DNA from 3 places in the Dermacoccus barathri genome. Region 1 is predicted to be linked to each of the others. Evidence: predicted binding sites of a transcription regulator. Region 1 holds the regulator's gene; each other region holds the start of a gene.
The links. Region 1 encodes LexA, which represses DNA repair genes until DNA is damaged. Its sites were predicted from a motif close to TCGAACANNTGTTCGA; they were not measured.

Region 1 (3,273 bases):
AGCGCCGCGAGTGACTCCGGCGGCTCCGCTTCCGCGAAGGTGACCTGAACGTCGGGGTAGCGCTGCTTGACGAGCGACAGCGCTCGTGGGACGACGGTCGACGAGGCCGAGGGGAAGGCCATGAGGCGCACTCGTCCCGCCCTCAGGCCGGCGATCGAGGCCACTTCGCCCTCCGCCGCCTCGAGAGCGGCGAGCACCGGAGTGGCTGTGCGGGCGAGCACGTGGCCCGCCTCGGTCAGACGCACCGAACGTCCGAGGCGCTCGACGAGAGCCGTGCCCGTCTTGTCCTCCAAGCGGCGCACCATCTGGGACACGGCAGGCTGGGAGTAGCCCAGGGAAGCAGCGGCAGCGGTGAAGCTACCCTCCTGGGCAATGGCTTTCATGACCCGAAGGCCGGCGGCGTCGATCATCCGTAGAGAATAACCCGGCGTTATCGGATGTTGTAGTTTCTATCGATCGTCGTATGAGAGGGGCCACCTGTGACTGCAGAGTTGGCGGAGTTCGTCGCGCAGGGCGACCTGTTCGTGCTCACCGGGGCGGGTCTCTCGACCGAGTCGGGCATTCCCGACTACCGCAAGCCTGACGGCACCCGCCGAACGGTTCCCATGACGTTCCAGCAGTTCCTCAGCGGGGACGACGCGCGCCGACGCTACTGGGTTCGCAGCGCCGTCGGGTGGGAACGTTTCGCCGCGGCTCGGCCCAACGGCGGCCACCACGCTGTTGCAGCCTTGCAGCGCGCAGGTCTCGTGCAACACCTCGTGACGCAGAACGTCGACGGTCTTCATGCGGCCTCCGGAGCGGACGCCCTCGAACTGCACGGTTCGCTCTCCTCGGTGCAGTGCGTCGAGTGCGGCAGCCGCTCGGATCGAGCGGAGTTCCAGGGGCGCATCCGCGACGCCAACCCGAACCTCCCGCGCGACGTGGCCCTGTTGGCCGACGGAGACGCCGAGGTTGCCCGGAGTGCGCAGGATGCCTTCGTCCTCGTGGCATGTCCGCACTGCGGCTCGCTCGTCGTCAAGCCCGACGTCGTGATGTTCGGCGAGAGCGTGCCCACCGCGACGGTTGAGCACTGCTACGCGCAGCTCGAACTGTCACGGGCGGTTCTCGTTCTCGGAAGTTCGCTCAAGGTGATGTCGGGCTTCCGGTTCGTCTCGGCCGCGCTTAAGTCGGGCAAGCCCGTGGCCCTGGTCGGTCTGGGAAGCATGCGCGGTTCGGAGCGCGCCGATCTCGTGCTGCACGAACCGCTTGGTGCCACCCTCACCGCGACATGCGAACGCCTCGGCCTGCAGGTGCAGACCGAGGCGAACGCGACGACGTGAGGGTGGGCGAAAGTCAGACGCTGCGCAGCACCGCCGTGACCTTGCCCATGATGCTGGCTTCGTCGCCGTCGATCGGCTCGTAGTTCTCGTTCGCGGGCAGGAGCCACGTCTTGCCGTTCGTGCGCTTGAACGTCTTCACGGTGGCCTCGCCGTCGAGCAGCGCAGCCACGATCTCACCGTTGGACGCCTCCGGCTGCTGGCGCACGACGACCCAGTCGCCGTCGCAGATGGCGGCTTCGATCATCGAGTCGCCGACGACCTTGAGCAGGAACAGTTCGCCGTCACCGACGATCTGACGGGGGAGGGGGAACACGTCCTCGACGGCCTGCTCGGCCAGGATCGGCCCGCCGGCGGCGATGCGTCCGACGACGGGGACGAAGGAGGCCTGCGGACGCTCGTTGCCCGAGTCGGTCTCGTCGTACGTGCTCTCGGACGCTGCACGCACCGAGGTGCCTCCGCGGTAACCGCGGGTGTCGGCGCCGTCGTCGGGAGAGACGACCTCCATGGCGCGAGGGCGGTTGGGGTCGCGACGCAGGTAACCCTTGCGCTCGAGCGTGGCGAGCTGGTGTGCGACGGAGCTCGGGCTCGTCAGCCCGACGGCCTCACCGATCTCGCGCAGACTCGGCGGGTAACCGCGCTCGTCGACCGAGCGCCGGATGACGGTGAGCACTTTCTGCTGGCGCGGGGTCAGTTTGCCCTTCGCGCGGTTGTTCATGGAGTGGACCTCACCCATGGCGTCTCCTCACATCGACGAAAACAGTGATCTCGCGGACGCGGACCTCGGTGCGGAGCCCTGATTCTCCCCGGAATTCCGGGGTTGTCGGTGGCCGCTGATTCGGTGTGAGCGTTCGGGATCAACGTAGGCACCACCGTACACAGTTTTCGCAAACATGTACGAGAAACACGCCGCCGACGGCCTTGCTTTCGAACGTTTGTGTCGTACAGTTGTTCTATCGCACGGATGTTCGATGCATCCGCGCCGAGTCAGGAGGAATGAACATGAGTGCTGTGCCCAGTCTGGACGCCCCGGCGGTCGCGCCGAGCCCCCGTCGTCACCTGCACCTCGTTCCGTCGGGGCCTGCGGTCGTCGATTCCCTTGAGGGTGGTCGTAGCACGCGGCGCGCCCCGTTGACGCGTCGTGCCGTTCTCGCTCGCCGTCGCTTCGCCGCCCTTCTGGCGCTTCTGGTTCTCGTCGGCGGTGGCCTCCTTGCGGCCAAGGCCGTGGCCGAAGCTAACCCTGCCGGTGGCGCGACGTCGGTCACGGTGAAGGACGGGGAGACCCTTTCTCAGATCGCCGCTCGTGAGCTGCCGTCCCTGCGTAACGACCGTGGTGTCGTGGCCATCCAGGAGGCCAACAACATGAGCTCGATGCACGTTCAGGCCGGCCAGCGAATTCTCGTTCCGGCAGGCTGAGCGGCCCCCTCGGCGTGTCGCTGGGGCGAGCCGCACATCTTTTCCGCGTCATTGCTGGGGTTGGTGCGCCGGGTTTGCCGACACGGTTGCGAGCGGTCGCCAACGCAACCTAGGATTCCTAGATGTAGGGCATAGGCGCCCTAATGCCCCCAACATGTGGTTGTTTGCGGAAGAATTACCGCGATGCCGGTGTTGGGGTTCATACCGTCACGAGGCGGTGGAATCCTGCGATCGAGAGGCGTGGCACGTGCACTGTCCCTTCTGCCGCAACGCCGACTCCCGTGTGGTCGACTCCCGTTCGACCGAGGACGGCACCTGCATCAAGCGTCGCCGCCAGTGCCCCGACTGCGGCAAGCGTTTCTCCACCGTCGAGACCGCGAGCCTCACGGTCGTCAAGCGCTCCGGTGTGAGCGAACCCTTCTCTCGCGACAAGGTCATGTCGGGCGTGCGCAAGGCCTGCCAGGGCCGCCCGGTTTCCGACGATCAGCTCGCCGTCCTCGCTCAGCAGGTGGAGGAGTCGATCCGCTCCAAGGGGGCTGCG
Region 2 (3,273 bases), on a different contig from region 1:
ATTTGCGCCGCCGCTCTAACCTTGACGTATGGCAGATCCCATCGCTTCGTTGACCGGTTTCGTTCAGAACGCCATCGCCACGTCGTTCGGCGAGGAGTGGCGAGACGCGGACCCGGTCATCCGCCCTGCCAACAAGAAGCAGACGAGCGCCGACGTGCAGGTCAACGCGGCGATGGCGCTCGCGAAGAAGGTGGGCAAGAACCCGCGCGAGGTGGCGACGGCCATCGTCGAGGCGCTCAAGGCGGACTCCGCTGCGATGCAGCTCATCTCGGACGTCGAGATCGCCGGCCCGGGCTTCCTCAACATCACGCTGTCGACGGACTGGGTGGCCGCGGAGGCTTCCACGATCCTGGCCGACGGCACCCTCGGCGTCCTGCCCCCGAGCAAGCTCGAGGTCATTCCGCTCGACTACTCCTCGCCGAACGTGGCGAAGGAGATGCACGTCGGCCACCTGCGCACGACGGTCGTCGGTGACTCGCTCGCGCGCGTGCTCGAGCGCCTCGGGCACACCGTCGTGCGCCAGAACCATGTCGGCGACTGGGGCACGCCGTTCGGCATGCTCATCGAGCACTTGCTCGAGGTCGGCGAGAACAGCCCGGAGGCGGAGCTTCTCGAGACCGACCCCAACGCGTTCTACCAGGCCGCGCGCGTCAAGTTCGACACGGCGGAGAAGGCGGAGCCGGCCGGCTCGAAGGGCGACTTCAACATGCGGGCCCGCAAGCGGGTGACGCTGCTGCAGGGCGGCGACCCGGAGACGCTGGCGCACTGGAACAAGCTCATGGATCGCTCCAAGGCGTACTTCAACCGGGTGTACTCGACGCTCGGCGTGACGCTGACGGACGCCGACCTCGCGGGCGAGTCGACGTACAACGACGAACTCGCGGGCATCTGTGAGGACCTCGAGTCGCGTGGTATCGCGCGGATTTCCGACGGCGCGCTGTGCATCTTCCAGGACGAGTTCACCGGCCGTGACGACGCTCCCGTGCCTCTCATCATCCGCAAGAGCGACGGCGGCTACGGCTACGCGACGACCGACCTCGCCACCGTCCGGCACCGCTCGCAGGATCTGCTCGGCGACCGGCTCGTCTACGTCGTCGGCGCGCCGCAGAACCTGCACTTCCGCATGACGTGGTCGGCGGCGGACAAGGCGGGCTACATCCGGCCGGAGTCGACGCCGATCCACGTGCAGATCGGTTCGGTGCTCGGCGCGGACGGCAAGATGCTCAAGACGCGTTCGGGTGACTCGGTGCGGCTCATGGAGCTGCTCGACGAGGCCATCGAGCGCGCCGAGAAGGTCGTCGCGGAGTCGAAGGCCGACATGACGGACGCCGAGCGCGCCGTCGTCGCGCGCCAGGTCGGCATCGGCGCGGTGAAGTACTCGGACCTGTCGGTCTCCCACGACAGCGAGTACACGTTCGACTTCGACCGCATGCTCGCGCTCACCGGCAACACGGGCCCGTACCTGCAGTACGCCGCCACGCGTATCCGCTCGATCCTCGCGAAGGCCGCCGACGCGGGTGCGACGCCTGCGTCCGCCATCACGATCGGTGAGGACGCCGAGCGCGCGCTCGCGCTGAAGCTGCTCGACTACGGCGCCGTCGTCGCGCTCGTCGGCGAGACGCTCGAACCGCACCGGCTCGCCGCCTACCTCTTCGAACTCGCGACGGCGTTCACGGCCTTCTACGAGAAGTGCCCGGTGCTCAAGGCCGACGACGACGCCGTGCGCGACTCGCGCCTCGCCCTGTGCGCCCTGACGCTGCAGGTGCTCAGCGACGGCCTCGGCCTCCTCGGCATCGAGACGCCCGAGAAGATGTGACGCCCCAGCGGCGTTTGCGTTGGGGGCCTTGGTGCAGCTGACGCACTTCGGTGCAGCTGATGCGGTTTGAGCAGGCTCAGAGTGCGTCAGGTGCACCGAACTGCGTCAAGCACCGGGGCATACCCCCCGGGGGGTGACCGTGGCGGAGCCCGGTGAGCACTTGGTGCATTTCGGTGCGTGTGACGCAGTCTGAGCAGACTCAAACGTGCGTCAGGTGCACCGAACTGCGTCAGCTGCTGGCGGCGGTGTCTGACCGCTTCTCTCCGGTAAATTTGGGCGGACTTTTCGCTCGATAATCGAACATAAGTTCGATAAAATGAGGCATGGAGACAACGCAGCGTGACGCCGTGGCCGAGGTGCTGGCCGCCGTTCGCGCGCTGCCTCTCGAAGCGCGAGTCGAGGCGTGGCACGCGATGGGCGTCGAGCTCTTCGAGGTCGCGGCTCGTTCGACGATCGACTGGGGTGAGTCGTCGGCGCTCGCGGTGGACGCGGTAACCGTTGATGAGGAACTCGCCCAACTCGACGCCGAGCGACGCGCCCTCGAAGAGCTCACCGTCACGGCCGCGTACGTCTCGCGCAGCGCCGACGCCACGATGCACGCCTTCGCGGCGGCCCACGCTCGCGTCGTCACGCGACACGACGTTCTCGAGGTCGACCAGTGGGAGAGCGACCCGCGTCAGTTCGTGCCCGGCGAGTTCGCTGCCGACGATTTGGCGGCCAGACTCGGAGTCCGTGTCGGTACCGCGGAGGCGTGGGCCGAAGCGGGTGACGCCGTGCGAGCCTCGTTGCCTCGCATGTTCGTCATGGCCGGTGCGGGGGAGATGCGCATGACGACCTGCGAGACCGTGCTTCGCGAACTGGAACACCTTGAGCCGGCCGAGCGGGAGAGCGTCGAGGGGATGCTCGTGTCCGGTCGGGCGCTGCTGGGCGGTTCGGCCGCAGTGAAGCGTCGTGTGCGGCGGCTCCTTGCCTCGCTCGGATTGTCGACGCCGGCGGATGAGGACGCGTCGGAGGCGCTCGTCGAGGTCTCGTTCCGCGAGCACCCCGATCAGCCCAGGCTCACGCAGATGACCGTTGTCATGGACGCCGACCAGGCGTGGCAGGTCCAGGCCGCCATCGATGCGCGTGCGCGCCAGCTGGCGCAGGAACACGAGCGTCTGCACGGCGGCGCGACGCGGTATCGGATGAACCGGGCGCGGGTCGATGCCTTCGTCGACCTGCTCCTCGGCTCCGTGAGATTCGACCCCATCGTGCGGCTCACCGTGCCCGTGCGCTGTTTCGAGGACGGCGTCACCCCAGGCACAACCATGCCCTTCGCCGGTCAGGGGAGCGGCATGCCCGTTTCATTCGGTGCCGTCGTCCGCAGTCAGGGGTGCGCTGCTCCGCTCGGTGCGGGGCAGAACGGTGATGGCGTCGGGGTCGGCGCCTCGGCAGGTCAGCGACGCGCCGCAACCGCC
Region 3 (3,273 bases), 100 kb from region 1:
AGCGACGCGCACACCGGCGTCACGGATGAGATCGCACACGATGGCCACCGTGAGGAAGTAGGTCGGGTAGCCGAGGTGGCGCACGACCTCGAGTTCGTCGTCGAGTCGCTCTTCGACGGCGGCGTACTCGGTTGCCGAGAGGTGGCCATAGCGAGCGGGCAGCGCGGCGCGGCAGCGCTCGGCCAGAGCGCGCTGGGGGTCGACGCCGTCCAGGTCGAGCACCTCCGGTTCCGGAAGATGAACTGCACCGATGCCGATGTCGTGGAACGGATGCTGCACGCAGAGCTCGGCCAACCGTGACGTCGCGCCGACGAGGTCGAGGGCCGCGCTCTCGTCGCCCGCAGCCTGCGCGAGTTCACGTGCGATCTCGAGCATCTCGCTCTCGGGGAGCAGATGCCCTCGCGTGCTCGTGCGGTCGAGGTGCCGCAGGTCGAGCGCCACCATGCGCCGCGCCGCGTCGAGCAGATCGGCGGTGACGGCCTCGTCGGCGTCCGCGTGCCTCACCCAGCCGGTGAGCACCGCGGGCACACCGCACGCACGCGCCAGCGCCCACAGGTCGAGCGCGTGCCGCCTGCTGGCCGGCGTGCCCGGCGCCCCGTCGTGACAGGCCACCTCGACTGCGAGCGCCCCGTGCGGCAGCGCAGCACGCCACTGCTTGAGCAGCTGCTCCGCCGCGGCAGGACGTTCGGCGAGCAGCGCCTGCCCGACGTCGGAGGCCGGGCCGAGCAGCACGGTGAGTGCCGGGGCACTGTTGCCTCTGCCCGCCTCCTCGACAGTGACGAACCGCGCGATCCGTTCACGCGACGTGCGCGCGGCACTGCGCTCCCCGACGAGGTGAGCGTCCGTGACGAGACGGCACAGCTGCCCCCAACCGACGCCCTTGGCGAGCCCGCTGGCAGCGCCACGAGCCAGAACGGTGACGCGAGGCCCCCGGTCGTCGACGGCGGCCCCGCCCTTCGCGGGGGTGCGCCGCGGGCGGGACGAGATGGTCGGCGTCGGTGGCTCGAGCGCCAGGTCGACGCCGACAACGGGTTCGATGTCGTGATCACGGCAGGCCTCGACGAACTTCACCACGCCGTAGAGACCGTCACGGTCGGTGAGCGCCAGACGCTCGTAGCCCAACTCGTGTGCCCGCTCGACGAGACGCTTCGGCGGTGTGGTGCCGTAGCGCAGCGAGAAGGACGACGCGACGTGCAGATGGGTGAACTGCACCGACCTCACCCCACCGCGACGGGGGTGAGCCGCAACGCCGAAGCATCGGCGGCAGGCAGACCGACGTGGACGAGCACGGCGTCGAGGAAGAGCTGGGCCTGCCGGACGAGGTCGTCGGCCTCTCGCACACTCACCCCGGCCCCGCCACTCTGGGCGACGGCGCTGCGCTTGCCGCACTCAGTGAAGAAGCTCGCCCACTCCCCGAACTCCGGGCGCTGACGAGCCAGCGCCTCCCACGCACCGCGCGGACGTGAGCCGAGCGAACGCGGCGCCACCTGAGCCAGAAGGGCGGCAGCCGCCCGCAACGCAGCGAGTTGGGCCCTCGCGTAGCGCTCGGACGTCGTCGTGGCCGAGCAGGCCTCGATCAGGGCAGCGCGCGAACGGCCCAGAAGATCGAACAGATCGCCGGTGAGTGCTTCCGCGGGCGCACCCGGACCCGTTGCCGTCGTCGTCATGACATCTCCCTCTCGCTGCACACTTCGTCGAACCTGCACATCAGTCACTGAGCCGCTCGAGCGACCACCCGGAGCGCGCATGCGCCAGGTCGAACACCCCGAGGCTCGGGCTCGCCCCCGCACTCGCCTCGACCCGCCACACCCGACGTTCGGCGTCGTACACGCCCTGCTCCCCCATCGGCAGGCGCCACCACGGCGTTGCCTCACGCCAGCTCTCGAGCACCCCCGCGACTCGATACCTGCGTCCTCGCCAGACGAAGACCTCGGGCGCGCTCGCCTCTCCCGTGTCCACTGTGGTCACCTCGACGCTCTCGGCGTATCCGCGCATCTCGCCACCTCACTTCACTCGGGTGACGACCGCGTCGTCACCGCCGGATGGTTCGCTGTGACTGTGACGGTGAGCGACGACGCAACGAACGTCGGAACAACGGCACAGCACAAGCCCGTTTTTTCGAACTCATGTTCGATATGGTGACACTAGAACGCCCCGGCGACAACCCCCAGATTCCGCGGAATCGGAGCGACCGCGTAGGCTCGGTGGAAGTCGCTTGCCGGAAGGATCGAGACGTGCCCAACTCCGCGGACGCATCGCAGTTGCTCGAACGCATCCAGCGCACCGTCGACGCCGAAGTCGCCCACCAGCGCGAGGTTCTCGCCCCCCTCGGCGACGAAACCGATCTCATGGTCGACGCCATCGCTTCCCTGCTCTCCGGCGGCAAGCGCGTGCGTGCGTCGTTCCTCTACTGGGGCTACCGCGCCGCCGGCGGCGCCGACAGCGACGCCCTCGTGCGCGCCAGCGCGTCGATGGAGCTCTTCCAGGCTGCCGCGCTGCTGCACGACGACGTCATGGACGCGAGCGACACCCGCCGCGGCATGCCGGCTGCCCACCGCGCCATGGCGAACGCCCACCGCGAGCGCGGCCTCACCGGCGACGCCGACCGCTTCGGCGAGGCCGGCGCCATCCTCGCGGGCGACCTGTGCCTCACCTGGGCCGACGAGATGTACGCGACGAGCGGTCTACCCGCCGACGAGGTTCTTCGCGGACGTCGGGTCTTCGACCTCATGCGCACCCAGCTCATGGGCGGGCAGTTCCTCGACGTCCTCGAGGCCGTGCAGAACTGGGAGGGGCTCGCCACCGACGAGCGCATCACCCGCGCTCTGCGCGTCATCCGGTACAAGAGCGCGAAGTACACGATGGAGCACCCCCTGCTCATCGGTGCCACCTGCGCCGGTGGCTACGACGCCACGCTCGAAGCCCTCTCGCGCTACGGTCTCGCTCTCGGCGAGGCCTACCAGCTGCGCGACGACCTGCTCGGCGTCTTCGGCGACCCGGCACAGACGGGCAAGCCGGCCGGTGACGACCTGCGCGAAGGCAAGCGCACCGTCATCGTCGCTCACCTGCTCGACGACCTCTGCGCCGACGACCGCGCGTTCTTCGACACCCGATTCGGCCACGACGACCTCGACACCGACGAGATCGAGCGTTTCCGCGCGCTCGCGGTGAGCACCGGCGCCGTCGACGCCGTGGAGCAGCGCATCACTCAGGGGGCCGACGAAGCGCGCACCGCGCTCGAGTCGCTCCGCGAGTCGATGCCGACCGAGGCGT

Region 2: the regulator LexA is predicted to act here: its motif matches at 2,113-2,128, upstream of IM689_RS02195 (HNH endonuclease signature motif containing protein).
Region 3: the regulator LexA is predicted to act here: its motif matches at 2,119-2,134, upstream of IM689_RS08935 (DUF6504 family protein).

What each region holds. Positions count from the first base shown of each region.
Region 1 is NZ_JADCTK010000004.1:285,388-288,660, reverse strand. Features, by position in the region: gene IM689_RS09390 (LysR family transcriptional regulator) at 1-410, opposite strand, end outside; gene IM689_RS09385 (Sir2 family NAD-dependent protein deacetylase) at 480-1,319, shown strand; gene lexA (transcriptional repressor LexA) at 1,333-2,052, opposite strand; gene IM689_RS09375 (LysM peptidoglycan-binding domain-containing protein) at 2,319-2,732, shown strand; gene nrdR (transcriptional regulator NrdR) at 2,980-3,273, shown strand, end outside.
Region 2 is NZ_JADCTK010000001.1:465,986-469,258, reverse strand. Features, by position in the region: gene argS (arginine--tRNA ligase) at 29-1,816, shown strand; gene IM689_RS02195 (HNH endonuclease signature motif containing protein) at 2,140-3,273, shown strand, end outside.
Region 3 is NZ_JADCTK010000004.1:182,231-185,503, forward strand. Features, by position in the region: gene IM689_RS08925 (DNA polymerase III subunit alpha) at 1-1,212, opposite strand, end outside; gene IM689_RS08930 (SAV_6107 family HEPN domain-containing protein) at 1,218-1,667, opposite strand; gene IM689_RS08935 (DUF6504 family protein) at 1,708-1,995, opposite strand; gene IM689_RS08940 (polyprenyl synthetase family protein) at 2,235-3,273, shown strand, end outside.